DNA from 3 places in the Paramixta manurensis genome. Region 2 is predicted to be linked to each of the others. Evidence: riboswitches for the same ligand, from Rfam matches in the RefSeq annotation. Region 2 holds a riboswitch; each other region holds the start of a gene.
The links. A riboswitch is a leader RNA that binds a small molecule or an ion and turns the genes downstream of it on or off. The one in region 2 is predicted to bind thiamine pyrophosphate.
Positions count from the first base shown of each region.

Region 1: another riboswitch for thiamine pyrophosphate. It lies ahead of tenA (thiaminase II); the one in region 2 lies ahead of thiM (hydroxyethylthiazole kinase).
Region 3: another riboswitch for thiamine pyrophosphate. It lies ahead of thiE (thiamine phosphate synthase); the one in region 2 lies ahead of thiM (hydroxyethylthiazole kinase).

Region 1 is NZ_CP054212.1:2,909,891-2,914,363, forward strand. It holds gene PMPD1_RS14130 (LLM class flavin-dependent oxidoreductase) at 1-949, opposite strand, end outside; TPP riboswitch at 1,097-1,199, shown strand; gene tenA (thiaminase II) at 1,262-1,957, shown strand; gene PMPD1_RS14140 (ABC transporter ATP-binding protein) at 1,987-2,709, shown strand; gene PMPD1_RS14145 (ABC transporter permease) at 2,706-3,476, shown strand; gene PMPD1_RS14150 (ABC transporter substrate-binding protein) at 3,502-4,428, shown strand.
Region 2 is NZ_CP054212.1:3,014,830-3,019,302, forward strand. It holds gene fbaB (class I fructose-bisphosphate aldolase) at 1-844, opposite strand, end outside; gene thiD (bifunctional hydroxymethylpyrimidine kinase/phosphomethylpyrimidine kinase) at 997-1,797, opposite strand; gene thiM (hydroxyethylthiazole kinase) at 1,794-2,585, opposite strand; TPP riboswitch at 2,618-2,715, opposite strand; gene PMPD1_RS14580 (DUF943 family protein) at 3,259-3,648, shown strand; gene PMPD1_RS14585 (hypothetical protein) at 4,117-4,473, shown strand, end outside.
Region 3 is NZ_CP054212.1:4,277,233-4,281,705, reverse strand. It holds gene PMPD1_RS20595 (thiazole synthase) at 1-66, opposite strand, end outside; gene thiS (sulfur carrier protein ThiS) at 68-268, opposite strand; gene PMPD1_RS20585 (HesA/MoeB/ThiF family protein) at 265-1,011, opposite strand; gene thiE (thiamine phosphate synthase) at 1,004-1,720, opposite strand; TPP riboswitch at 1,813-1,913, opposite strand; gene rsd (sigma D regulator) at 2,015-2,524, opposite strand; gene nudC (NAD(+) diphosphatase) at 2,685-3,458, shown strand; gene hemE (uroporphyrinogen decarboxylase) at 3,500-4,473, shown strand, end outside.

The sequences.
Region 1 (4,473 bases), 100 kb from region 2:
GTTGGTTCGGCACCGTTAACAGCAAGGTATCCGCTTGTGCAATGGCCTCATCCTGCGCCAGTTGTTTGATCAATGTCTCCGGCTCGGCGGCATAACTACGGCCAAATATCGCCCGGGTTTGTGCATCAAGATAGCCAACGCTGTCGCTGTCCTGCGCGCTATTGCCAAACCACATATGGTCGCGCCGATCGATTAACGGGAAAATACTGCGGCTTACCGAGACTCGCGGCTCAAAGCGGTGCCCCGCGGTTTTCCACGCGGCTCGGTAAGCGCGAATCTGTGCGGCCTGCTGAACGTGGAACGGCTCGCCGGTCTCATCCACTTTCAGCGTTGAACTTTGCAGGTGCATCCCTTGTTGCGCCGCCCAAATCGCGGTGGCATTGGTGCTGGCGCCCCACCAGATCCGCTCACGCAAGCCAGCGGAAAAAGGCTCCAGACGCAGTAATCCCGGCGGATTAGGAAACATCGGTTGTGGGTTAGGTTCAGCGAACCCTTCACCACGTAACGCCTCAAGGAAAACCTCAGTATGGCGCCGTGCCATTTCGGTATCCGTCTCCCCCTCCGCCGGGGTATAGCCAAAATACCGCCACCCCTCAATTACCTGCTCAGGCGATCCCCGGCTAATGCCAAGCTGTAGTCGCCCGCCGGAAATCAGATCGGCGGCCCCGGCTTCTTCCGCCATATACAGTGGGTTCTCATAACGCATATCAATCACGCCAGTGCCGATCTCGATCCGCTTGGTTCGTGCGGCAACGGCAGACAGTAGCGGAAACGGAGAACTTAGCTGCCGCGCAAAATGGTGTACGCGAAAATAAGCGCCATCCGCTCCCAACGCCTCCACCGCTTCCGCCAGCTCGATGGATTGCAGCAACACATCCGCGGCGGAACGGGCATTCGATTGTGATGAAGGTGTCCAGTGGCCAAAAGAGAGAAAACCGATCTTTTTCATCGCAAACAATCTCCGGTTCGAAATAGTTAGGCTAACAGTGACAAAAAAGCCTTGCCTCAGGCCAGCAGAATCTTTTGCGACCGCACATAAACGCCTCGCCAGACCGTGGCGCGGGCATTGTAATCAAAAAATAAATATCGTATAACAAGCTCCTCCGAGGGGTGTCCTGTCATGGGCTGAGATGGCGTAAGCCGAACCCTTTGAACCTGATCTGGGTCATGCCAGCGAAGGGACGGGTCGGCAATTTTGCTTTCAGCCATTGCCTGTTCATACCTCAGCACGCCCGGATCTCCATGAACTGAAGGAGGTCCCATGTCTACCCCACGTTTTGATTCTGGCCTTTATGGGCAGCTACGCCAACAGGCGGGCAGCGCCTGGCAAGACTACGTTGCGCATCCTTTCGTCCGCCAGTTAGGCGCCGGAACCCTGCCGGCTCCGGCGTTTCATCGCTATCTAACCCAGGATTACCTGTTTTTAATTCACTTCGCTCGCGCCTGGGCGCTGCTGGTCAGCAAATTACAGACGCTACCGGAAATGCGCACCGCCACCGCCGCCCTTAACGCAATCGTCAATGAACTGCCGCTCCATGTGGGTTATTGCGCGAGCTGGGGATTAAGCGAGTCTGAAATCGCACACCAGCCTGAGGCGGCAGAAACCATGAACTATACCCGCTACGTGCTGGATATTGGTCACACCGGCGATGCCCTCGAACTGCTGGTTGCGCTTATGCCCTGCGTCGCCGGGTATGCCGAAATCGGTCTACATTTGCTGCACGACGCCGCCACGGTACTGGAGAATAATCCCTACGCCTCATGGATACGTAATTATGGCGATCGCGACTATTTAGCCAGCGTTCAGGCCGCGCTCAATTTACTGGAAACGGTTGGACAACAAAGCGGGGCGGAAAGTCGTTTGACGCGTTTAAGTACAATTTTCACCACCGCCACGCGGCTGGAAAGCGCCTTTTGGCAAATGGGGCTAAATGCGGTAACGGCAGGTGCGCAGTGAATTCTGACCCGTTAGGCCACCAGCAAATAATGCCGACTATCCAGGTGCGGGAGTTAACCCTGCGCTTTGGTCAAAAGGTGGTTTTCGAGCGGCTCAACTTCGACATTCCCGGCGGCCAAATCGTTGCTTTGCTAGGCGCCAGCGGCGTGGGGAAAAGTAGTCTGTTAAAGATTATTGCCGGACTAGCGCCCGCCTCCGCCGGTCAGGTCACCGCCAGTGACGGCTTACCGGTCGCCTCGCGTATTGCCTGGATGGGGCAAAAGGATCTGTTATATCCGTGGCTGACCATTGAAGAAAACGTCATGCTCGGCCCACGCCTGCGTGGTGAGAAGCCCGACCGTGCGTGGGCCACGCATCTGATTGAACGCGTTGGCCTTAGCGGATATGGGCAGGCGCTCCCCGCGACGCTTTCCGGTGGCATGCGCCAGCGCGCGGCTATCGCTCGCACCCTGTATGAGCGCCAGCCAATCGTGCTGATGGATGAGCCTTTTTCAGCGTTGGATGCCATTACCCGCGCCACTATTCAGACGCTGGCAGCAGAACTCCTGGCACAGCACACGGTGCTGCTAATAACGCATGATCCGCTGGAGGCTTGCCGCCTTAGCCACCGCCTGTTGGTTCTCTCCGGCCACCCCGCCCGCATTGACGATACCCATATCGTGGCCGGGCTACCGCCACGCGCGCCGGACGATCTCCATTTACTGAAAAGCCAGGGCGAGCTTTTACAGCAACTAATGAGGGCAGCCGGATGAAGAGGCTAGCAAAAGGCGGCATCGCCAGCCTGCGCCGCGCGTTGACGGTGTTTGTCGGGTTGCTGCTGCTGTGGTGGCTGGTCACGCAAAGTTCGATTCCGGCCTTCTTACTCCCCTCACCCACGGCGGTTGCCGAGGCCTTATGGGATAACCGCGCTTACCTCGCCGGACAGACGGCCGTCACCGCGCTGGAAATTGCCAGCGGGCTGGCGATCGGCGTGCTGCTCGGCGTCGTCCTGGCGTTAAGTATGATGTTTTCACCGCGCCTCCAGCGCTGGCTAATGCCGCTGGTGCTCACCAGCCAGGCGATTCCGGTGTTTGCCCTCGCCCCGCTACTGGTGCTGTGGTTCGGTTTTGGCATCAGCGCCAAAGTGTTTATGGCGGTATTGGTGATCTTCTTCCCGGTCACCTCGGCCTTCTTCGACGGGCTGCGACGCGTCAATACCGATTACCTCGATCTGGCGCGTACCCTGCGCGCGTCTCCGTGGGCGCAATTGCGCCACGTCCGCTTAATGGCCGCGCTGCCGGCCTTCGGTTCCGGGCTACGCATGGCCGCCACCGTCGCGCCTATCGGCGCCATTATCGGCGAATGGGTTGGCTCGGCGGAGGGGCTCGGCTACGTGATGCTGAATGCGAATGCGCGTATGCAGACCGATATTTGCTTTGCCGCACTGTTTATTTTGGTACTGATGACCGTTTTGCTGCGAGCCGCAGTAGAGGCTCTGATGCGGCGTCTGATCATCTGGACGCCGGAGCATGACGAATAATGATCACTTTTCAAGGACATTTCCGATGATTAAAAAAGCCGCCGCTTTAATGATAAGCACGTTGCTTGTCGCCCACGCCAGCGCCGCTGAAAAACTGACGCTGGTGCTTGACTGGTATATCAATCCCGACCATGCGCCGATTATGGTGGCTGAACAGATCGGCGCTTTTAAGGCCGAAGGGCTTGACGTGAAGATCGTTCCGCCCTCCGATCCGGCGATCCCGCCACGGCTGGTCGCGGCCGGACAAGCCGATCTGGCGGTGACCTATCAGCCACAAATTCATTTTTTTGCCGACCAAGGGTTGCCGCTGGTGCGCGTTGGCACCTTGATTAACTCGCCGTTGAATACCGTGATGACGCTGGATAAAAACATTACTTCTCCGGCGGGCCTAAAGGGCAAAAAAATTGGCTTCTCCGTGAGCGGCATTGAGCAAGCCACGCTGGCAACCATGCTGGCTCATGATCATCTGAGTATTAATGATGTAAAAATGGTCAACGTGAACTTCCAGCTCACCAGTGCCTTACTGGCGGGCCAGGTCGATGCGGTGATCGGCGGTTATCGCAATATTGAAGCGCTTGAGTTGAAGTTGCAGGGGAAAACGCCAACGGTATTCAACGTGGAAGATTACGGCGTACCGGCCTATGACGAGCTGATTTTGGTGGCGAACCGTAATGAAGCGCAGCAACCTAAAATTAAAAAGTTTCTCGCCGCGTTAAAAAAAGGCAGCGACTATCTGCACGCACACCCGCAGGAAACCTGGCAGGCTTTCGCCAGCGCCCATCCTGAGTTGAATACCGAACTGAATAAGCAAGCATGGATGAAAACCTTACCGCTATTCACCCGCGATCCGGCACACCTCGATCGGCAGCGTTACCAAGCCTACGAACAATTCCTGTTCGACAATAAGCTGATCAAGAAAATGACGCCGGTAGAAAACTACGCGGTGGAATAACGCGGGCTGCCAGACGGCAGGTTTGTATTTTTATGTAGTGTTCCT
Region 2 (4,473 bases):
CCATATAACAGTTAGCCAGTTGATAACGAACCAGATCAATCGGATTATCGCTGGTCAGCTTGCTATAGACGCGCTCATCGGTATAACCGAATTTAACCGCGTTATACCCACCATTATTCTCAGCCATTTTCTGCTTAACAATATCGGCGCCAATGGTCGCCGCCAGATGATTCGCCTGCCCGCTTAAATCGGCGCTCACGTGGTAATCGGTACCGTCTTTCTTGAAATCATTGTTACGTAAATACGCCCACAACACCGTTACCATGCCTAGCTCATGCGCGCGTTCGAACGCCACGGAAATTTCTTCAATCTGGCGACGTGATTGCTCAGAACCAAAATAGATCGTCGCACCAACCGCCACCGCGCCGAGGTTAAACGCCTGTTCAACGCTGGCATACAAGGTTTGATCATACTGGGTCGGATAGCACAGAGTTTCGTTGTGATTCAGTTTGACCATAAACGGAATTTTATGCGCATAACGCCGTGAAACCGAGGCCAGTACGCCGTAAGTTGAAGCAACACAATTACAGCCCGCCTCAATCGCTAATTCGACGATATTTTTCGGATCAAAGTAGAGTGGATTCGCGGCAAAAGAGGCGCCCGCCGAGTGCTCCACACCCTGATCGACCGGCAATATGGATAAATAGCCGGTTCCTGCCAGACGGCCGGTGTTATACAAGGTTTGCATATTCCGCAGTACGGTGGGAGAGCGGTTATTATCGATCATCACCCGGTCGACATAATCCTTGCCCGGCAGATAAAGGCTTTCTGCCGGAATAGTCATGCAGCGATGTTGCAAAAGGGTGTCAGCTTCTTTGCCCAATAACTGTACGATGTCCGTCATGGTAACTCCTGTAGTAATTGAATAACCTGGCAGGTCCGTTAGTCGACGATGCCAATCCACAACAGCCTGGACCCGAAAGGACACGTAACGCAAATTGCTGACTCCATTTTTCAGAACGCTTCGCAGAAAAAAGTCGGCTTGCGGGCGCCGTTTTACCACCAGCGCCAGAAATGATGCACCGGGCCAATCCCCTGCCCGACTTCGAGTGAGTCCGCCTGTTGTAAAGCGCCCTGTAGCCACGCTTTTGCCGCCTCCACCGTACTGGCCCAACTGTCGTGACGTGGCCGTAGCGCCGCCAACGCCGCAGAGAGTGAGCAACCGGTACCGTGCGTGTGGCGTGTATTGACGCGTGGCGCGCTAAATCGTTGCTCACCTTGCGCGCTAAACAACCAGTCAGGGCTCTCTTCCTCGCTTAAATGTCCGCCCTTCATCAACACCGCCGCACATCCCATCTCGCGCAGCGCCCGCCCCTGCGCGCGCATTTCATCTTCGTTTTTCGCCGGCGCACACGCCAGCAGCGCCGCCGCTTCCGGTAGGTTCGGCGTAATCAGCGACACCTGCGGCAACAGGCGTTGACGTAGGGTAGATACCGCCTGTGGCGAAAGTAACGGATCGCCGCTTTTTGCCAGCATCACCGTATCCAGCACCACCCACGGTAGCGCCGCTTTTGCCAGCCGTTCGGCCACCACTTCAACAATCTCACTGTTTGCCAACATACCGATTTTGGCGCTATCGATGCGCACATCATCTAACACTGAATCAAGCTGCGCGCCGACAAAATCGGCATCAATCTGGTAGACCGACTGCACGCCCTGCGTGTTTTGCGCCACCAAGGCGGTAATCACGCTGGTACCGTAGGCGCCAAGCGCCGAGAACGCTTTTAGATCAGCCTGGATACCGGCGCCGCCGCTAGGATCGGTACCGGCAATGGTTAATGCATTAATGCGTTTCATATCAGCGCCTCCGCATTCAGCATCCACAACTCATCCAGAAACCCGGCGACAAAACTGCCCGGCCCGCTGGCCTGGCGAGTGGCGCGTTCACCGGCGCAGGCCATTACGCGGCACGCACTGGCGACATGTAACAACCGGTCGCCCGGCAACGCGGCAAACCCGGCCACCACCGCCGAAAGCGCACAACCGGTCCCCACTACGCGCGTCATTAATTTTGCGCCGCCATTTACCGCCAGTAGCCGATCGCCGTCTGTCACATAGTCAGTTTCGCCGGTTACCGCGACAATAGCACCGCTACGCTGCGCCAACTGTTGCGCCGCCTGTAGCGCCGCGCCGGACTCATGCAAACTGTCCACGCCGCGCCCGCTGCCGGCCTGCTGTGCGAGGGCGATAATTTCCGATGCGTTACCACGAATGGCGGCGGGATGCAGCGTCAGTAATTGTTGGCAAAATTCACTGCGTAGTTTTAAACCGCCAACCGCTACCGGGTCGAGTGTCCATGGCTTTGCGGCCTGATTTGCCGCATCAACCGCCGCGCGCATCGCTAATGCGCGCTCACCGGTCAGGGTACCAACATTAATTAATAACGCGTCGGCCAGCGCGCTGAATTGCGCGGCTTCTTCGCTGTCAATCACCATCGCCGGGGAAGCATTGAGCGCCAACAAAACGTTGGCGGTAAAGGTCTGTACCACATCATTGGTCATGCAGTGAACCAGCGGCGCGCGCTGGCGGAAAAGGTCGAGGGATTCGGCGACAAGGTCGCCAGAGATAACGGTAGGTTGTTGCATATGGCTCCCAACCGGCGTTCAGAAATCTGATGCGGTCAGGCATCTGACTTCCCTCCGCTGGCATTATCCAGTTCAGGTAATACGGGTCTATCTCAGCCTCTTATGGTAAAAGGCACCCCGAGTCATTTTTCACGCTAAATTTTAGCTGAGCGATAACGCTTAGCTATGCAGAATAAGCGCCAGCCTGCGAGAAGTAAACCGGGTACGGCGCACTCACCAAGATAACAAGCAATAAATACTCTTCGGCATAGTGGAAAATTTTCATCGGCGCCCGTATGGCTCTTTTTTAAGCTAGGGAAATCAACAGCATTCTGGTAACTTCCAGCCGTTTTATCCTGAAAACTGGCACTATCTTATCGGTGATAATATCTTTCGAAGGTCAAAACCCGAGTCTATACGCTGGATTAAGATAGGAGCTCTGATTCGAAGGAATAGCAGACCCCAACTTACTAATATTGAAAGACGCGGAATCTTCCGGAGATTACTCAGCAGCCAGGCCAAAGGTTTTACGATATACTTTGCTACTGCTACTCAGCGTTATAACATATCAATTGGAATGAACATAAGTGAGGGAGCACTTTCTATGAGCAATGCTGTATTTCCAGAAACGATGTGGTTTTCGACCATTCCTGACCAATATGGAAGCTGTGATTGACATAGAGGGGAAACGGTAATGCGTAATTTCATAATTTCTGCACTGGTTTTACTGTTATGTATCCTTAGCTATCTATTTATAGGTAAGCAGACTGTTTCTGTTATTGATGCGCATTATGATGGTAGCACAGCACAGATTATTGTTAACAGATTACCTATAACTGAGTCAGGAAAGATCGATTGGTGGAGAGATCACCAACAAAAAATCTTGGAAAAATACAACATCCCGTCTGGCAATAAAAGACCATTCCTTATTACAGTCTATGCTTTTGGTGATGGCTATAAAGAGGAAGGTAAAGAGGATCGACGTTGTTTCACAGATATAAAGCCGCCTAAAAACTGCATTGATAAAAACATCCTAATGATGATTTGGCGCACACGCGATGGTAGCGTTAAATATCAATTCTAATTACATTATCTACTAATAAAAAAACCTATCCACTCTTCAATGAGTATGGGTTTTTATTTTATCATGTTTATTGCTTAATCGATTTTGACTCGCCCTGTTTAGTCTTGGGTTCTTCAAAACTAAAATAATACATTACGCTTGGTTACTCTGCTTTTAAAAGCCCCAATAATGGGGGGGTTGAGAAAATAGCACTTAGCACACTCATGTTCCAGAGCCGAAACCCCGTTATATTCGAAACTAAAACGGGTGTGCTTACAAACAGCGGCGTTTAATTATCTCAAGTATATCTCTTACATCAGGAATACCTTGTCAGATTGCTTTTATGTTTACAATATAAAGATTATCAATTTCCTCTACCACTGGCGTGAACTACTGTAGCTCCCACTTTTGAGTGCCATACAATCTAGACCAATATTTGAACGCATGTTATGCTTCGATTGTGTTCTATATGGAAATGGATGAATAATTATGGATGCGAAGGTCATTGCAGAAGGGATATGGGATAGTCTCTCATCAATCCCAACGAGTTTGTACTATGGGGTGAAACGTACCTATATCAGTACTGGCCTATTGGGTTCTGACAGAAAAACAAGAAACGACTATGAGAATGAGCGCTTTTTTCGAATGATAAAGTCCCTGGCTCGAAATGAAGAACCTTTACGCCGCCTTGTAACTATAGTTATTACTGACTTCTATAATAAACTGGATGGTAGAGGACGAGAGACGATACATAACAAAATTGGTTATGGCATTGGCAGGTTATCTGGTCGTATGGGAGGACAGATTGCAGTCGCTCAAACTATCGCCGCTCTATTAATACATAGA
Region 3 (4,473 bases), 1.3 Mb from region 2:
CGTGGCGAATTTGCCGGTACCGGTCAGCAGGCGCGATGAAAAAGTTTTATCAGCAATCTGTAACATGTCAGCCTCCGGCAATGGCCTGGAAAATCACCAGCTCATCGCCCTCCTGTAGAAGTTGGGTATCCCAACGATGATGGGGAACGATAGTTTGATTCACCGCCAGCGCGGTGCTTGGCTGGTGCAGTGACAACTGTTTCAGTAAGGCGGTCAGCGTCAATGGCGCGGAACAGGCCATTTGCCGATCATTAACGATGATATTCATGGCGTTTCTCCGCATACCGGGCAGTGTGGCGTACGTTCAAGGTTCAGCGTGCGCCAAACCTGTTGTCGGCCATCGAATAGACGTAGTTTGCCGTTTAAGGGCGAGGGAATGCCTGCCAATAGTTTCAGTGCTTCTAACGCCTGTAGCGTACCGATAACGCCCACCACGGGCCCAAGTACGCCTGCGGTACGACAATTGCGCTGTGGTTCACTCTCGTCAGGCCACAAGCAGCGGTAACAGCCCTGTGTCCAGGGTGGCGCGATCACCATTAACTGGCCGCTCCATCCCACGGCACTGCCGCTAATCAGCGGTTTTCCGGCGGTAACACAGGCATGGTTGATCGCGTGGCGGGTAGCCATGTTGTCACTGCAATCCAGTACCAGATCGACCTGATCAACAAGTGATGGCAGGGTTTTCTCATCCACACGTTGCGCCAGCGCGATGCTGTCGACCTGTGGATTGAGCGCGCGCAGCCGCCGTTGCGCCAGGTGCGCTTTACTCTGGCCGGTATCTGGCTGGTGGAACAGAATTTGGCGTTGTAAGTTGCTGATATGCAGAGTGTCATCATCCGCCAGGAGCAGTTTGCCGACGCCAGCCGCCGCGAGATATAGCGCGGCAGGCGAACCCAATCCACCTAAGCCGATGATTAAGACGCGACCACGCTGCAGTTTTTCCTGCCCTTCAATACCGAACTCCTCCAGCAGGAGTTGGCGGCTATAGCGCATAAAATCGCTGTCATTCATCCCCGACTCCCGCAAGCGCCAGTAACTGTTGCGTGGCGCTGCGCCAGTCTGCGGCGTGGGTAATGGCGCTGACGACCGCCACGCTACCGACACCGGTTTCCAGCACCGCCGGTACCCGTGCGATGCTGATGCCGCCAATTGCCACGGTCGGGTAGCCTTGCAGGCGCTGCATATGCGCGGCTAATTGCTTTAATCCTTGTGGCGCAGAGGGCATCTGTTTCGTTTGCGTAGGAAACACGTGCCCCAACGCAATATAGGAAGGGCGCACGGACAGCGCGCGGTCAATCTCCATATCGTCATGAGTAGACACGCCAAGGCGTAAACCGGCTTCTCGTATGGCGTTAAGATCGGTTTCGGCAAGATCTTCCTGACCGAGATGTACGCCGTATGCCCGATGTTTAATCGCCAGCCGCCAATAATCATTAATAAATAGACGCGCCCGGTAACGTTGCCCCAGCGCAATGGCGGCGCGAACATCCTCTTCCACGTGATGATCGTGTTGGTCTTTGATACGTAACTGCAGAGTACGTACACCTGCCTCCAGTAGGCGTTCAATCCATGCCACGCTATCTACCACCGGATAGAGCCCTAAACGAAGGGGAACGGTGGGAAAGTCAGGTTGATACCTTACCGCCGTGCGGCGAATATTCTCGTGTGCGGCGGTCTCTCTCTCCAGTGGAGAGGAAAATTTTGGTTCGCTGCCGGACATAGCCATTTCCTGTGAGTAAGGGAAAGTTGCTTGTCTGGAGTTCGGAGGGAGTAATGAAACGGCGGGTCAAGAAAGGGATAATGTCGCCGTAAGCCAACTTTACTCTTGTTCCCTTCGCAGGTTCTAACCTGATCAGGTTCCGCGGATCCCGAATTAACGGTCTCAGCCCGGTAGGGCACTCCGACAAGATGTGGGGTGATGCAGAGCGACTTACGTCACAGCTTCAACCCAAATAGCCCCTCCAGCATAAAGGGGCGAGGTAGAAACTACAAGGGGGTAGCAATGGCGTGATGTTTATGCCGGCCTAACCAGTTCAGTTTCATTCGCCACCACGCCGGGTAACTGAAGCTGGTTCTCCCAGGCGAGCTGAATCAGCTTATCTTCCAGCGTAAACCGCGCCTCCAGCGTTTCACCCACTTCTGACAATGCCTGCTGAAACTCGACATAGTTATCATGATCGATGGCCGTTTCCAGATGGGTATCATACAAACTCATCAACAACTCGGTATTCCCTTCCAGCGCCGGATAAATCTGGGCCGCTGCCGTCAGAGGGCTATCGCCTTCCAATTCTTCGATAATGCGTTCATAGATACTGAAATGTCCGGTAGAGAGATAATCGACCAGTTTTTGGCAAAAATTATCCAATGCCTTTTCATCCAGCGCGGTGAGCGATTCCTTGTTAGGCTTAATGCCAACGGTCTGATAATAGGCAACTAGCAGTTGCCGACGGGCACTTAGCCAAAGATCTACCAGTGCATTACTGCCACCTACGCGTTGGGTCAGAACGTCTAAATGGTTAAGCATGATCGACTCCATGTGAGTAATAGCCCGACATATTTTAGGTTGCATGTGCGTTACCGCTTTCATGCAACCTGAATTATTTAGGGTATAGTTTTAGCGCAATGTTTAAATATGTAGCGGTACTCTACAAACTACAAATATCTTGTCTTCAGGATACTTTTTTATGGAACATGAAATTAGAAGCGTAGACGCTGGATGGTGGATTGTCAGCCATGAGCAGAAACTTTGGTTACCAAATGGCGATTTACCGTACGGCACAGCGGAGACATTTGACCTAACCGGTTCGAAAGCGTCGCCGATCGGCGAATGGCAGGGTGAAACCGTGTGGCTGGTGCGCGAGGATCGCGCGGAGAATATGGGCTCGGTACGGCAAATCATGGATAAAGAGGCCGGGCTGTTCCAACTGGCGGGGCGCGGTGTCCAATTGGCGGAGTTTATCCGCTCGCACCGTTTTTGCGGCTATTGCGGTCACGAAATGCACTTGAGCAAAACCGAAAATGCCTGTTTGTGCGCGCATTGCCGTCAACGTTACTATCCGCAGATCGCGCCTTGTATCATCGTCGCCATTCGGCGCGGCGACCAGATCCTGCTGGCACAACACGCGCGTCACCGTAATAGCATTTATACGGTATTAGCCGGGTTCGTCGAAGTGGGAGAAACCCTTGAACAAGCGGTGGCGCGCGAAGTAATGGAGGAGAGTAGCGTCACGGTTAAAAATGTTCGTTACGTTACCTCTCAACCCTGGCCATTCCCCCATTCGTTGATGATGGCGTTCATGGCTGAGTACGATGAGGGCGAATTGCAAATTGATAACCATGAACTGATCGACGCCGGTTGGTTTCGCTATGACCAATTACCGCATCTGCCGCCGCCGGGCACGGTCGCGCGGCGGTTAATTGAAGACACTGTCGCGCTATGCCGCGCCGAAACGGAATGAGTGATACACTAGCCGCCTGTGTTTGTGAGAGCCTGATTATAATGAACGAATTGAAGAACGATCGTTACCTCCGTGCCCTGCTACGCCAGCCGGTTGACGTTACGCCAGTGTGGATGATGCGACAAGCCGGGCGCTATTTGCCGGAATATAAAGCCACGCGCGCGCAGGCGGGTGATTTTATGTCGTTGTGTAAAAACGCTGAATTGGCCTGTGAGGTAACCCTACAGCCGTTACGGCGTTATCCGCTGGATGCGGCGATCCTGTTCTCTGATATTCTGACCATTCCGGATGCAATGGGCTTAGGGCTGTGGTTCGAAGCGGGCGAAGGGCCGCGTTTTTCCTCGCCAATCACCTGTCGGGCAGACGTGGATAAATTGCCGGTACCCGATCCGGAGCAAGAACTGGGCTACGTAATGAAGGCGGTACGCACCATTCGTAAAAACCTGCGGGGCGAAGTGCCTCTGATTGGTTTCTCCGGTAGCCCATGGACGTTGGCGACCTATATGGTTGAAGGCGGTAGCAGCAAGGCATTTACCAAAATTAAAAAGATGATGTATGCCGAGCCACACACGCTGCACGCCATGTTGGACAAACTGGCCGATAGCGTCACGCTTTATCTTAATGCGCAAATCCGTGCTGGCGCGCAGGCGGTAATGGTTTTTGATACCTGGGGCGGTGTACTGACCGGGCGTGATTACCGTGAATTTTCACTGTATTACATGCATAAAATCGTCGATGGACTGTTGCATGAACATGAAGGTCAGCGGGTGCCGGTAACGCTATTTACCAAAGGCGGGGGGCAGTGGCTGGAAGCGATGGCGGAAACCGGATGCGATGCTCTGGGCCTGGATTGGGCTACCGATATTGCCGATGCGCGGCGCCGTGTGGGCGATAAAGTGGCGCTGCAAGGTAATATGGACCCTTCCATGCTGTATGCGCCGCCAGCGCGTATTGAAGAGGAAGTGGCGACTATTCTCGCCGGGTTTGGTCATGGCGAAGGCCATGTGTTTAATCT